3 regions of the Bradyrhizobium sp. CCBAU 051011 genome follow, and region 3 is predicted to be linked to each of the others. Evidence: predicted binding sites of a transcription regulator. Region 3 holds the regulator's gene; each other region holds the start of a gene.

Region 1 (4,636 bases), 4.3 Mb from region 3:
CCGAGATGGCGACGGCCAGCGCCCACTGGTTGGTGCCGACAAAGGCGAGCCACGCGAACACGAGGTTGGAGATCGCCTGCAGCACGCCGCCGATCCACAGGCTTGCGACCAGCGAATAGCGCCGCGCCACATAGCCGCCGGCAAAACCGCCAATCAGGGTCGCGGCGAGGCCGACGCCCTTGACGATGGCGGCGTAGTCGTTGCGGGTGAAGCCAAGGTCGATCACGAACGGCGCGGTCATGGTACCGGAAAATGCGTCGGTGAGCTTGAACAGCACCACGAAGGCGAGCGCCACCCAGGCATGCTTGCGGGACAGAAATTCGGAGAACGCCCCGATGGCCGCATGCATGACGCGGGCGAGAGCCGACTCGTCGCGGGTCGCTTCTTCCGCGCGCACCGATTGCTCGGGCTCGGTGGCGGCGAGCGCCGTGAGGGTGCCGATCAGCACCAGCGCGGCCATGACGACATAGCCCCACATCCACGCTGAACCGCGCCCGATGCCGGTGCTCTCGAACGCCGTCACGATGAACAGCACGCCGGCGGTCGACACCAGCATGCCGATCCGGTAGGCCGCGACATACGAGGCCATGCCGGCGGCCTGCTCGCTCTCGGGCAGGCTTTCGACGCGAAACGCATCGACGACGATGTCCTGGGTCGAGGACATCATGGCGACCAGAAGCGCGCCCAGCGCCACGAACAGCGGCGAGCGCGCCGGATCCGTCAGCGCCAGCAGCAGGATTGCGCCGATCAGGAGCAGTTGCGAGAACACCAGCCAGCCGCGGCGGCGGCCGAAGGCGCGGGTGAATACCGGCACATGCAGCGCATCGACCAGCGGCGCCCAGATGAATTTAAGCGTGTAGGGCGTGCCGACCAGCGCGAACAGCCCGATGGTGACGAGATCGACGCCGGATTCGCGCATCCATACCAGGAGCGTCGATCCTGACAGCGCCAGCGGCAGGCCGGACGAAAAGCCGAGCATCAGCACGATCAGCACGCGGGGTTGCAGATACACGGCCCAGGCCTCGCGCCAGGTTGGCGCGGGGGCAGGTGTGGCCGATGAGGATGTGGTTTCAGGTGCGGTCATGCGAGGGGGTTAGCAGACTCCGGTGTCTTCCCTCTCCCCTTGTGGGAGAGGGTGGATCGAATGAGCGAAGCTCATTCGAGACGGGTGAGGGGTCTGTTTCCGCGGATAGAGACCCCTCATCCGGCGTGGACTGCGTCCACGCCACCTTCTCCCACAAGGGGAGAAGGAAAGAAACTACTCCCCCGCCTGCAGTTTGCGCGGCACGGGGAACAGTTCGGCCGTTCCGCCCTTCACCACGCGCGGTGCCTCGATCGGAGCATCCGCCTTGCTGAAATCGAGTTCCTCGATCCGGCCCGCCCGCTTCTCGATCTTGTCGGCGGAAATCAATATCTGCCGGACGTCCTCGTTCACATCGCCAAAATGCTTCTGCAGCTTCAGCACGCGATCACGCAGGCGCCCCAGATCGTCGCCGAGGTTGAGCACCTCGGTGCGGATCTGGTCGGCGGCATCGCGCATCCGCGCGTCTTTTAAAATCTGCTGCATCACCTGGATCGCCAGCATCAATAGCGAGGGCGACACCAGCACGACGCGGGCGCGGTAGGCCTTCTGGATCACGTCGTCAAAACCGTCGTGGATTTCGGCGTAGACCGATTCCGACGGCACGAACATCAGCGCGGTGTCCTGGGTCTCGCCGGTGATCAGATATTTCTCGGCGATGTCGTTGACATGCTTCATCACGTCGTTGCGCAGGCGTTGGGTAGCAAATTTGCGCTCCTCGTCGCTGCGCGCATCATGCAGCGCGGTCATCGCTTCCAGCGGGAATTTCGCGTCGATGCAGAGCGGGCGCTGATCGGGCAGGAACACGACGCAGTCCGGCCGCTTGCCGGTCGAGAGCGTGTACTGGAATTCGTAAGCGCCCTGCGGCATGCCGTCCTGCACAATCGCTTCCATCCGCGCCTGGCCAAAGGCGCCGCGCGACTGCTTGTTGGCAAGGACGTCGCGCAAGGTCGTCACCTGCGAGGTCAGGTCGGTGAGATTCTTATGCGCGTTATCGATGATGCCTAGCCGCTCATGCAGCACGCGCAAGCTATCCATGGTGTGGCGCGTGGTGGCTTCCATCGACTGGCCGACCCGATGCGTCACCGAATCCAGCCGCTCGTTGACGGCGCGCGCCATCTCGGCCTGGCGGCCGGCCAGCGACTGGGCCATGGCGTCGACCCGGCCGGTGGATTCGCTCTGCGCCCGCAGCATCTCGCTCAGACGCTCTTCCAGTTCATCGGCGCGGATCGCCTGCGCCATCGCCAGTTCCGCGCCCCGGCGGCCGGAGCGGGCAATCACGATGGCGATGGTCAGCAACAGTACCAGCGCGAGCGTGCCGAACCCGATCAGCGCCTCGCCAACGTGAATCGGCAGGTCGCCGACCGTGAGAAGAATTTCGTTCATGTCAGCCTTGTAGCCCGATTCGCCGCCGAGCGCGAACGAAGAGGGAACATTTGTGGTAAACGGCGGGTTAATTTTCGTGGTTAACGCCGCGTTAAAAATCATGGTTAAGGCCGCCTTAACGGGCTTCCCGGCGCATTGACCCCGGCAAATCAGCAGCTTAAATCGCGCGCTATGGCCCTTAGAGAAATCATCATCCTGCCGGACAAGCAGCTCCGGCTGGTCTCCAAACCCGTCGAGAAGGTGACGACGGAGATCCGCAAACTCGCCGACGACATGTTCGAGACCATGTATGACGCGCCCGGCATCGGGCTCGCGGCAATCCAGGTCGCGCAGCCGCTGCGGCTGATCACCATGGATCTCGCCAAGAAGGACGAGAACGGCGAGACCAAGCCGAAGCCGCGCGTCTTCATCAATCCGGAAATCCTCTCCTCGTCGGAGGAAATGTCGGTCTACGAGGAGGGCTGCCTCTCGATCCCCGAATATTACGAGGAGGTCGAGCGCCCCGCGAAGGTTCGCATCCGCTTTACCGATCTCGACGGCAAGGTGCACGAGGAAGACGCCGACGGCCTGTTCGCCACCTGCATCCAGCATGAGATCGACCATCTCAACGGTGTACTGTTCGTCGACTATCTGTCGAAGCTGAAGCGCGACCGCGTGATGAAGAAATTTACAAAAGCCGCCAAGCGCGCGGCGGAGTAGGCCCCACCCTATCGACCGTCATGCCCGGGTTCGTGCCGGGCATCCACGCCTTCCTTTCTCGCTGCCAGCAAGACATGGATGGCCGGGACAAGCCCGGCCATGACGGAGTAAACTAGAATCGTACCGGGGTTTTCCACCTGATGCCACTCCGCCTCATCTTCATGGGCACGCCCGATTTCGCGGTGCCGACGCTGCTGGAACTCGTGGCCCATGGCCATGAGGTCGTCGCCGTCTACACCCGCGCGCCAAAACCGGCCGGGCGCGGCATGAAGATGCAGCTGAGCCCCGTGGAGCAGGAGGCGCGGCGGCTCGGCATTCCCGTGATGACCCCGAGCACCCTGAAGACGCCGGAAGCGCTCGCCGAATTCCGCACGCACAATGCCGACGCCGCCGTCGTCGTCGCCTACGGCATGATCCTGCCGCAGGCCATTCTCGACGCGCCGCGCTATGGCTGCTTCAACCTGCACGGCTCGCTCTTGCCGCGCTGGCGCGGCGCGGCCCCCATCAACCGCGCGATCATGGCCGGTGACGTCGAGAGCGGCGTGATGGTGATGAAGATGGATGTCGGCCTCGACACCGGTGATGTCGCGATGGCGGAGCGGCTGGCGATCACGGACAGCATGACGGCCGCCGACCTGCACGACGCACTGGCGCCGCTCGGCGCCGACCTGATGGTGCGCGCGATGGGTGGGCTGGAGCGCGGCGGATTGCAGCTCAGCAAACAGAGCGAGGACGGCGTGACCTACGCGGCGAAGATCGAGAAGGCCGAGGCGCGGATCGACTGGAAGCGGTCGGCGCGGGAAGTGCTGCGGCATATTCACGGCCTGTCGCCGTTTCCCGGCGCCTGGTGCGAGCTGGCCGCGGAAGCGGAGCCGGTGCGCCTCAAGATACTGCGCTGCGAGTTGGCGAGCGGGTCGGGTGCGGCTGGCGAGGTGCTGGATAACGACCTTGCCATCGCCTGCGGCGACGGTGCCATTCGCATTGTCGAGCTGCAGCGCGCCGGCAAGGGGCCGATGAAATCAGCGGAATTTCTGCGCGGCACGGCGCTGAAGCCGCCTGCGCGGCTGGACTGATGCCTCGCTACAAGCTCATTATCGAATATGACGGCACGCCGTTCTCCGGCTGGCAGATCCAGGATAATGCGCCGACCGTGCAGGGCGCGCTGGAAACCGCGGTGAAGGCGATCTGCGGCGAGGACGTGCGCGTGCATGGCTCGGGCCGTACCGACGCCGGCGTGCATGCGCTGGGGCAGGTCGCGCATTGCGACATTCAAAAGCCGTTTCCGCCGGGCCGGCTGCGCGACGGGCTGAACGCGCATCTGCGTCCGCATCCAATCGGCGTGCTCTCGGCCGACATCGTGGCCGATGATTTCGAGGCGCGCTTTTCAGCGAAGAAGCGGCATTACCGCTACCGCATCACCAACACCAGAGCCAACCTCGCGCTCGACATCAAGCGAAGCTGGCGGGTGCC
Region 2 (4,636 bases), 3.1 Mb from region 3:
GGTCCGGCAGCGTGGCGTCGCGCGCCAGTTGATCCCACGGGAAAAGCGCGATGACAGTGCCGCCGGTGTCGAAGAAAGCGACCGCCTCGCCGGTTTCGCTCATTTTTCGGGCAAAGCCGAGCGCTTCATAAAAGGCGATGCTGGCGCGCATGTCCGTTACGCCGAGCGTGATGACTGTGAACCGGGGGACGGGTTTCGGGGATTTTCCGCTCATCTTACTCTCCAACGTCATTGCCTGCGACAAACGCGAAGCGTTTGCGCAAGGCGTAAGCGACGAAGCAATCCATTGTTCCATGGCGAGGATTGCTTCCGCCTTCACTCTTCGAGCTACGGCGGACAAGTCACTTGCGCTCGCAAGGCCGGTTCTCAGAACAAACTCAGTTGCTGCCCGCTGCGCTTCGGTTTGACGAAATGATCGGTCGTCAGTTTGGAGCGCCGCTTGTTGAGGCCGAGCTTCTCGCAGGCGATTTCGAAGCGGCGTCCGATCATCCAGGCCATCGGGCCTGTTCCCTTCATCCGCGTTCCCCATTGCGAATCGTAATCGCGCCCGCCGCGCATGTCGCGGATCAGGGTGAAGACGTGGCGGTAGCGGTCGGGATAGTTCGCCATCAGCCATTCGCGAAACAGGTCGCGCACCTCCAGCGGCAGCCGCAGCAGCACGTAGCTTGCTTCCTTGACGCTGGCATGGGCCGCGGCATCGAGAATGCGCTCGATCTCGGAATCGTTCAGCGCGGGGATGACGGGAGCGACCATCACGGTCGCGGGGATTCCGGCCTCCGACAATTGCCGCAGCGCCTCCAGCCGCTTCGGCGGCGTTGAGGCGCGCGGCTCCATGGTGCGGGCGAGCTTGGGATCGAGCGTGGTCACTGAAATCGCGACCTTGGCCAGGTTGCGCTTTGCCATCCGCTGCAGAATGTCGATGTCGCGCGTTACCAGCGCCGATTTGGTGACGATGCCGACGGGATGGCCGGCGCGATCCAGCACTTCGAGAATGCCGCGCATGATTTTGTGCTCGCGCTCGATCGGCTGATACGGATCGGTATTGGTGCCGATCGCGATCATGCGCGGCTCGTAGCCTGATGCGGCCAACTCCTTTTCGAGCAGCTCCGGCGCGTCGGGCTTGGCGAGCAGTTTGGATTCGAAATCGAGCCCGGGCGAAAGGCCGAGAAAGGCGTGGGTCGGCCGCGCGAAGCAATAGACACAGCCATGCTCACAGCCGCGATAGGGATTGATCGAGCGATCGAAGCCGATGTCGGGCGAGTCGTTGCGGGTAATGACCTTGCGCGAGGTATCGATCGACACCGTCGTCTTGAATGGCGGCAGATCGTCGAGGCTCTGCCAGCCATCGTCGAAGGCAACCCGCGCCTCGGCCTCAAATCGGCCGCTCTGGTTCGACTGCGCGCCGCGGCCGCGCCGCCGCTGGCGTTCGATGCCGACCGCAAGCTCAGAAAAAGGTGTCGCACCCGCCGGCTCGGAGGGCGGCGTGACCGGCGGGTGCTTGAGGGCATGAGAGGATGCTCGGCTCATAAAGCGAACATAGCACGAGATAAGAACAAATCAAGAACATCATCGACAACAATTCGCAGTGATGCCCGTGTGCCGGAAAGGACACTAGCGCCGCATGCCTTAAAAAACTGCACGCAAACGGCTGTTTTGATTGTGACAAGGTGATAACAGTGCGGCGTTTTTCACCGTTTGAGCCAGCGAAGCCTCATCCCATGTTGAGCGTGATCGTTCCGACCGAAGGAATAGAACAGCCGGCCGTCGCAACGCTGGCGGCGCTGGTGCCGGGCGCCGCGGCCGGCGTCATCAGCGAGGTGCTGCTGGTCGACGGGGCCGGCAATGGCGTGATCGAGCGGGTGGCCGACGTAGCCGGCTGCCGCTTTCTGAAGTTCGAGGGAACACGCGCCGCGGCGCTGGCCGCCGGCGCCCGCGCGGCGCGCTCGCCATGGCTGATGTTCCTGCACGCCGGCGCGGTGCTCGACAGCGGCTGGATCGACGAGACCACACAGTTCATCCAGACCGTATCGGGCAGCGGCCGACCGCGCGCCGGGGTCTTTCGCTATGCCCGCTCGCCCTATTCGGACGCGCGGCTGCGCGACGGCTTCAAATTCGTCGCCCGCATGATTGCCGGCCCGTCGGCAGAACAGGGGCTCCTGATCGCGCGCGATCATTACGAGCGGCTTGGCGGCTACCGGCCGGATTCCCGCCGCTCCGAGACAAGGCTGTTGCGCCAGCTCGGCCGCTCGGCACGCACCCAGTTGCGCAGCCGGATCATGGTCGTCGCCTGACGGCCTGAGTCAGACGGCCTGAGTCGATCGACCTGCAACAAAAAGGGGCCCAAGCGACGCCGCAACGGGCTTGCAATTTACTTGATTCCGTCAAATAATAATTTGATGAAATCAAATAACGCCCTGGACGGCCAGATCGACGCTATCCGCGGATTCAGCCGCTTCTATACCCGAAAGCTCGGAATCATCGAGCCGAAGCTCCTGCACAGCGCCTTCACGCTGCAGGAAGCGCGCGTCATTTACGAGATCGCGCATCGCCCGACCTGCACCGCCACCGACCTCGCCCGCGACCTCGGCCTCGATCCCGGCTTCCTGAGCCGGACCTTGCAGGCGCTGCAACGCCGCCAGATCCTGACGCGAAAGCCGTCAAAGGACGATGGCCGCATCAACGAGCTCTCGCTGACCGCCAAAGGCCGTGCCACCTCTGTCGAGCTTGAGCGCCGCGCGCGCGAGGAGGTCGGAAGCCTGCTCGTCTCGCTCGAAGACAGTCAGCGCGCCGCCGTCGTGCAGGCGATGACGACGATCGAGCAGGCGCTGGAACGGCCTACGGAGAAGAAGCCGGCCGCTTTTCTCTTGCGCAGCCACCGTCCCGGCGACATCGGCTGGGTGATCTCGAGCCAGGCAAAAGCCTATGCCGCGGAGTATGGCTGGGACATCAGCTACGAGGCATTGGTCGCCGAGATCTGCGCGGAGTTCATCAAGAACTATGACGCCTCGCGCGAGCATTGCTGGATTGCGGAAGCAGGCGGCGAGCCGCTCGGCTCGATCTTTCTGGTGAAGGGGAGTGACGACGTCGCAAAGCTGCGGCTGTTGCTGGTGGAGAAAAAAGCGCGCGGGCTCGGCGTCGGCCACGCACTCGTCGAGCAATGCATCCGCGCGGCGCGTGAGAAAGGCTACAAGAAAATGACGCTCTGGACCCAGAGCATCCTCGTCGCCGCCCGCAAGATCTATCAGGAAGCCGGCTTCAAGCTGGTCGCCACCGAGCCACACCGCAGTTTCGGCCAAAGCCTGATCGGCGAAACCTGGGAAATGGAACTGTGAAGCCCGGGCGTCGCGACAGTACGCGGCGCATCACGCCAGAACTCCTCGACTTCCATATCGGGCGCGCGCATCAATTGCGCATTGAGGCCTGGCGCAACATGTGGCGTGGGCTGTGGACGCTGCTGGTCAGGCTGAAGCGCCTTGTGCTTTAGGCCGCCGCAGGTGCTCGTCCAGCCGTGGCATGATCTCGACGAAATTGCAGGGGCGTGTGCGGTAGTCGAGCTGGGCGGCGAGAATACCGTCCCAGGCGTCGCGGCAGGCGCCCGGCGATCCCGGCAGGCAGAAGATAAAGGTCGCGCCCGCTACGCCCGCGGTGGCGCGGCTTTGCACTGTCGAGGTTCCGATCTTGGCGTGGCTCAGCATGTGGAAGGCGATGGAAAAACCATCCATCCGCTTTTCGAACAGCGGCTCGATCGCTTCCGGTGTTACATCGCGGCCGGTGAAGCCGGTGCCGCCGGTGGTGATGATCGCATCGATGCCTTCGTCGGCGATCCACCGCTTGACGATGAAGCGGATCGCATCGACGTCGTCGACGATGATCTCGCGCGCGGCCAGACGATGGCCCGCCGCCGTTAACCTATCCGCCAGCGTGGCGCCGGATTTGTCGTCGGCCAGCGAACGGGTATCCGAGACCGTCAGCACCGCGATGTTGAGCGGCACGAATTGTTTTGTTTCGTCGAGGGACATGACTTTACTTTTGTTCTCGTCATGCCCGGGCTTGTCCCGGGCATCCACGCCTTCAATCTCCAGGAAGTATCGACGTGGATGGCCGGGACGTCTGCGCGAAGGCGCGCTTCGCGCTCTTGCCCGGCCATGACGGCAAAATACTTCCTGGCTTCAACTCACAACGCTCCTGCGGCAAACGTGTTGCAGGCCTGCACCGTGCCCTGCTGGTAGCCGGTCATGAACCATTGCTTTCGCTGCGCCGCGGAGCCGTGAGTGAAGCTGTCCGGCACCACCCTGCCCGTCGACTGCCGCTGCAGCGTGTCGTCGCCAATCGCCGTCGCCGTCCTCAGTGCTGCATCGATGTCGCCGGGTTCGATGAAGCCCGGACGTTTCTTCTCCTCGCGGTTGACCCAGACGCCCGAAAGACAATCCGCCTGCAGCTCGACCTTGACCTGCAGCGCGTTGGCTTCCGCCTTGCTGCCGGCCTGCTGTTGCAGCCGCTGCACGCGCGGCAGGATGCCGAGCAGGTTCTGGATGTGATGCCCCGCTTCATGCGCGATGATATAGGCCGTCGTGAATTTGCAGGCACTGCCCGAACAGCCGCGAAACCGCGTTTCGACTTCGCGGAAGAAAGAGGT
Region 3 (4,636 bases):
TGGTGGCGGGGCTCGCGACCACGCCCTACGCCGCCTTCCACTTCCACCGGGTCACGCCCTATGGCGTGCTCGCCAATCTCGCGGCGATGCCGGTGGTGTCGGCGCTGGTGATGCCGGCGGGGCTGCTCGGCCTCGTCGCGATGCCATTCGGGTTCGATCGCCCGTTCTGGGCGATCATGGGCGTCGGCATCGACTGGATGATCGCTGTGGCGCAATGGGTCGCAGCGCTGCCCGGCGCGGTCGGCCGGGTGCCGGCGATCGGCATCGGGCCGCTGATCGCGGCGAGCCTCGGCATCATCCTGCTCGGCCTGTTGCGCACGCCGCTGCGCTGGTCGGGCGCGGCGCTGGTGCTGGCGGCGGCATTGTGGGCGGCGAGGGCGCCGCAGCCGGATATCCTGATCTCCGCCGACGGCCGCCATGTCGGCGTCCGCGGCCAGGATGGGAGGCTGCATCTGATGCACGCGGCCAAGGGGTCCCGGGACGTCTTCCTGCTGAAGGAGTGGCTGGCGGCGGATGCCGACGCGCGCACGGCAACCGATGCATCGCTCACGTCAGGCGTCTCCTGCGACGATTTCGGCTGCGTGATGCCGTCCGCCGGCGGCGGCCTGGTCGCGCAGGCGTTCAGGCCCGAGGCGCTGGCGGACGATTGCGAGCGCGCGGCGCTCATTGTGACCCTGCGGCAGGCGCCCGCTTCCTGCGCGGCTTCCGTGATCGATGCCGAGCGGCTGCGGCGGCAGGGCGCCATGACGCTGCGACGAGGCCGCGAGGGATTTGTCGTCGAGGCGGTGAAGCCGCGAGGGAGCGACCGCCCCTGGTGGCCGGCCGTTGCCGACGCGGGAGAGGTCGACGCCAACGTTCTGGCCCCGCGCGTCGTGCCGCCTCGCGCCGTCGATGCGACGCCAGCCGAGGCGGACCTTCAGGCGGAAGAGTAGGCGGATTTCAATGCTCGTCGATCGGGGGACTGGACGGATGGGCCGGTATCTCGAACGCGCCGAGGTGGAATTCCTCCGGCGCGTCGGGGGATGACGGCAGGTTGACCAGCGTGAAAGACGCTTCGGGGAATTGCTGCCAGATCGCGAGGTCTTCGGCCGTGATGGTGAGCCAGCCATATCTGAACATGTAACGTCCGGGCTCGGTGACGCGTCCAGCCCTTTGCCATGTGACTTTGTTGACCACCGGTTGCCCCCTCGGTGCCGAATTTTGAAAAACGCATCACCATGATCCGCCGGCCTGGACCGGCGGATCGCATCCACGTGGCGTCTATCCGGTCACGATCGAAGCGGCCGGACGTGCTTCCGTCACCTTCGGTGCGCGCTCGCCACCGGTCTGAACCACCGGCAATTGCAGCACGGTTGCGCGCTGGCCTTCGCAAAGCTGCGTCACCAGCACATGGCTTCCATCAGGAAATTCGATCGCGTCATGATGACGGTCGGCGACTTCGGGTTCGATCTGATTGAATTTGCCGACCCGCCAGTCGGTGGTTCGCGTCCAGATCCAGCGGTTGTCGTATTTGACGTCCTCGGCGAACGCCAGTTCGGTGCCGGGAAGCATGCAGACCGCCACTGCTGGCTCGCGTTCCGACGCAAAGCCGCGGGTCGATGTACCGCGGAACGTCGTGGTGATCAGCGTCTCGCCGACCTGGGCAGGCCGGGTAGCCACAGCATGCAGGCTATAGTCACACATCGGATGGCTCCCTCATTTGAGATAGCTGACCCGTGTCTTCAAGGAGGCACAGGCCCCTATCAGAGTGGACATGGCGCAGAGCCTTTTCTTTTTTCTGGGCAATTCTGCGACTGGCGCGCTGCGCCACATTCACAAACGCGCTAACGTGCCTTGGTTCCAATCGTTCAACAAAAAACCCCGGCGAAGGGCCGGGGTTCTTTTCCGTCATGTCCTCGGACGGCACACCGGTCAGTATTTGCGGTAAAGGCCGATCAGCTTGCCCTGAATCCGGACCCGGTTCGGCGGCAGGATGCGGACTTCATAGGCGGCGTTGGCGGGCTCCAGCGCGATCGAGGCGCCGCGGCGGCGGAAGCGTTTTAGCGTAGCTTCCTCCTCGTCGATCAGCGCCACCACGATGTCGCCGGTGTCGGCGGTCTCGTTGCGCTGGATCAGCGCCATGTCGCCGTCGAGGATGCCGGCCTCGACCATGGAATCGCCGCGTACTTCGAGCGCGTAGTGCTCGCCGGAGCCGAGCATGTCGGGCGGCACGCTGATGGTGTGGCTGCGAGTCTGCAGCGCCTCGATCGGCGTACCGGCGGCGATCCGGCCCATCACGGGCACCGCGACCGGGCGATTGCCGTCATCCTCGGCGGCGGGCAGGCTCACCGTGCGCTTGCCGAGCGTGCCTTCAATGACGCTCGGCGTGAAGCCACGGCGGCCGTTGCCGGCAGCCGCCAACTCCGGCAGCTTGATGACTTCAATAGCGCGGGCGCGGTTGGGCAGCCGGCGGATAAAGCCGCGCTCCTCCAGCGCCGTAATGAGGCGGTGGATTCCGGATTTCGAGCGCAGGTCGAGCGCGTCCTTCATCTCGTCGAAGGAGGGCGGTACGCCAGCCTCTTTCAGCCGTTCATTGATGAAACGCAGAAGTTCGTACTGTTTGCGCGTAAGCATCGCGAGCAATCCCCCGGTTGGCGTCGTCGTTTCGAATCTTCAGCGCTCGGATGGCGGGAGTCCCCAAACTCCCAGGCAGAGACACCAGCAGTCGAAACAAATCATGAACGGACACTATATGTTCGATATGTGTTCCGCAACCACTTAATTTCAGGTGAACGCGTCAGGGTTTCTGTCCAAGACGCGTCTTGAGGCGTCATTCCGGCAGCCGCAGCAGCTCGCAAGGCGCCCCCTTGGCGGCCGCCGGCGCGAACGGCGGACGTATCACTAATGCCTGTGCCGCAGCGAGATTCCCCAATAGCGACGAGTCCTGATGGTTCACCGGCACGGCGACCAGCGTGCCGTCTTCGCGCGCTTCGAGGCGTGCGCGCAGATAGTCCTCGCGCTGGTCGTTGGCGGCGAGGTCGCGGCCGAGCAGGGCGCTTTCTCTGACGTGATGAACGTGGTCGCGGCCCGACAATGCGCGAATCAGCGGCACCAGAAACAGGAAGCCGCAGACATAGGAGGAGACGGGATTGCCGGGCAGGCCGATCACCCGCATCGCGCCGAGCCGCCCGTGCATCATCGGCTTGCCCGGCCGCATGGCGATCCGCCAGAACGCCATGGCGACGCCCTCGGCCTCCAGCGAGCGCTTGACGAGGTCGTGGTCCCCGACCGAGGCGCCGCCCATGGTGATCAGGATGTCTGCGTCAGCCTCGCGGGCGCGGCGGATGCCTTGCGTGGTCGCGGCGACAGTGTCGGCGGCGATGCCGAGATCGATGACGTCGGCCCCCTCGGCCCGCGCCAGCGCCCGCAGGCCATAGCCGTTGGAATAGACGATCTGGCCAGGACCGGGGCTTGCCCCCGGCATCACCAGCTCGTCGCCGGTCGCGAGCACAGCGACCTTCGGGCGGCGGTGCACCGCTAGCTCCGGATAGTTCATGCCGGCGGCGAGCGACAGGTCGCGGTCGCCGAGACGGCGCCCGCGTTTGAGCAGGACGTCACCCTCGCGGAAGTCGACGCCGGCGGCACGGATGTGCCGTCCCCGAACGGCGGCTTCCGAGATGGTGATATGATCGCCGTCGGCTGCCGTGTCTTCCTGGATGATGACGGCGTCGGCGCCGTCGGGGATCACGCCACCGGTGAAGATCCGTACCGCCTCGCCCTGGCCGACCTTGCGCTCGAACGGCCGGCCGGCGGCGACCTCGCCGATCACCTTCAGCCGCGCGCTGGCGTCGGCGGCATCGGCCGCACGCACCGCATAGCCGTCCATTGCCGACATCGCCAGCGGCGGCTGCGTCCGCCGCGCGGCGACGTCGCGCGCGAGGATGCGATGATGGGCGGCATCGAGGGCCACCATTTCTTCGGGCAGCGCTTCAGCGCCGGCAAGGATCGCAGCAAGCGCATCGGCGACAGGCATCAAGGCCACGGGCAGACCTCCGTCAAATTCCAGCGCTAGATTCCAAGCGCAGTCAGTGCCCTAGCCACGTCATCCGTCGATGTCACGTGGATGGCAGAAAGGCCGCGCGCCCGCGCACCTTCGATATTGGCGGCCGAGTCGTCGAAGAACAGAATCCGCGACGCCGGCACGCCGATCGCCTTTATCACGTGATCATAGGCCTCCGCGTCGGGTTTGCGCAAACCGATGCTGGAGGACAGGAAGATCTCGCGGAAATGGCCGAGCACGCCGGCATAGGCCTGCGAAAAATGCGCGACATGAGCCGGATTGGTGTTGGAAAATGCATAAAGCGGCAGGCGCTTGGCCGCGCCGGCCAACAGCGGTGCGATGCCCGGCATCTCGCCGGTGAAGATCGCGTTCCAGCCTTCGAGGAACTGGGCGTCTGTAATGCCGATGCCGAGCGATTGCCGCAGGTTCGCAAAGAACGCGGCGTCGTCGATCCGGCCGGTCTCGTGATGCTTGAAACTGTCGTTGACGACAAAGCGGCTGGTAAGGTCTGCAGGCGCGCAGCCCGCATGCCCCGCCCAGCAGGTCATTACCTGATCAAAGCTGATATCGAGCACGACACGGCCGAGGTCGAACAGC

The links. Region 3 encodes LexA, which represses DNA repair genes until DNA is damaged. Its sites were predicted from a motif close to TGTTCNNNNTGTGTTCNG; they were not measured.
Region 1: the regulator LexA is predicted to act here: its motif matches at 2,499-2,516, upstream of ACH79_RS13695 (DNA recombination protein RmuC).
Region 2: the regulator LexA is predicted to act here: its motif matches at 1,549-1,566, upstream of ACH79_RS19305 (PA0069 family radical SAM protein).

Annotation. Positions count from the first base shown of each region.
Region 1 is NZ_CP022222.1:2,889,992-2,894,627, forward strand. Features, by position in the region: gene ACH79_RS13690 (MFS transporter) at 1-1,084, opposite strand, end outside; gene ACH79_RS13695 (DNA recombination protein RmuC) at 1,259-2,467, opposite strand; gene def (peptide deformylase) at 2,639-3,166, shown strand; gene fmt (methionyl-tRNA formyltransferase) at 3,307-4,239, shown strand; gene truA (tRNA pseudouridine(38-40) synthase TruA) at 4,239-4,636, shown strand, end outside.
Region 2 is NZ_CP022222.1:4,086,920-4,091,555, reverse strand. Features, by position in the region: gene ACH79_RS19310 (VOC family protein) at 1-214, opposite strand, end outside; gene ACH79_RS19305 (PA0069 family radical SAM protein) at 367-1,527, opposite strand; gene ACH79_RS19300 (glycosyl transferase) at 1,719-2,291, shown strand; gene ACH79_RS19295 (helix-turn-helix domain-containing GNAT family N-acetyltransferase) at 2,397-3,332, shown strand; gene moaB (molybdenum cofactor biosynthesis protein B) at 3,459-4,019, opposite strand; gene ACH79_RS19285 (neutral zinc metallopeptidase) at 4,175-4,636, opposite strand, start outside.
Region 3 is NZ_CP022222.1:7,203,923-7,208,558, reverse strand. Features, by position in the region: gene ACH79_RS33990 (ComEC/Rec2 family competence protein) at 1-932, shown strand, start outside; gene ACH79_RS33985 (hypothetical protein) at 940-1,176, opposite strand; gene ACH79_RS33980 (hypothetical protein) at 1,261-1,683, opposite strand; gene lexA (transcriptional repressor LexA) at 1,912-2,613, opposite strand; gene glp (gephyrin-like molybdotransferase Glp) at 2,810-4,021, opposite strand; gene ACH79_RS33965 (HAD family phosphatase) at 4,048-4,636, opposite strand, start outside.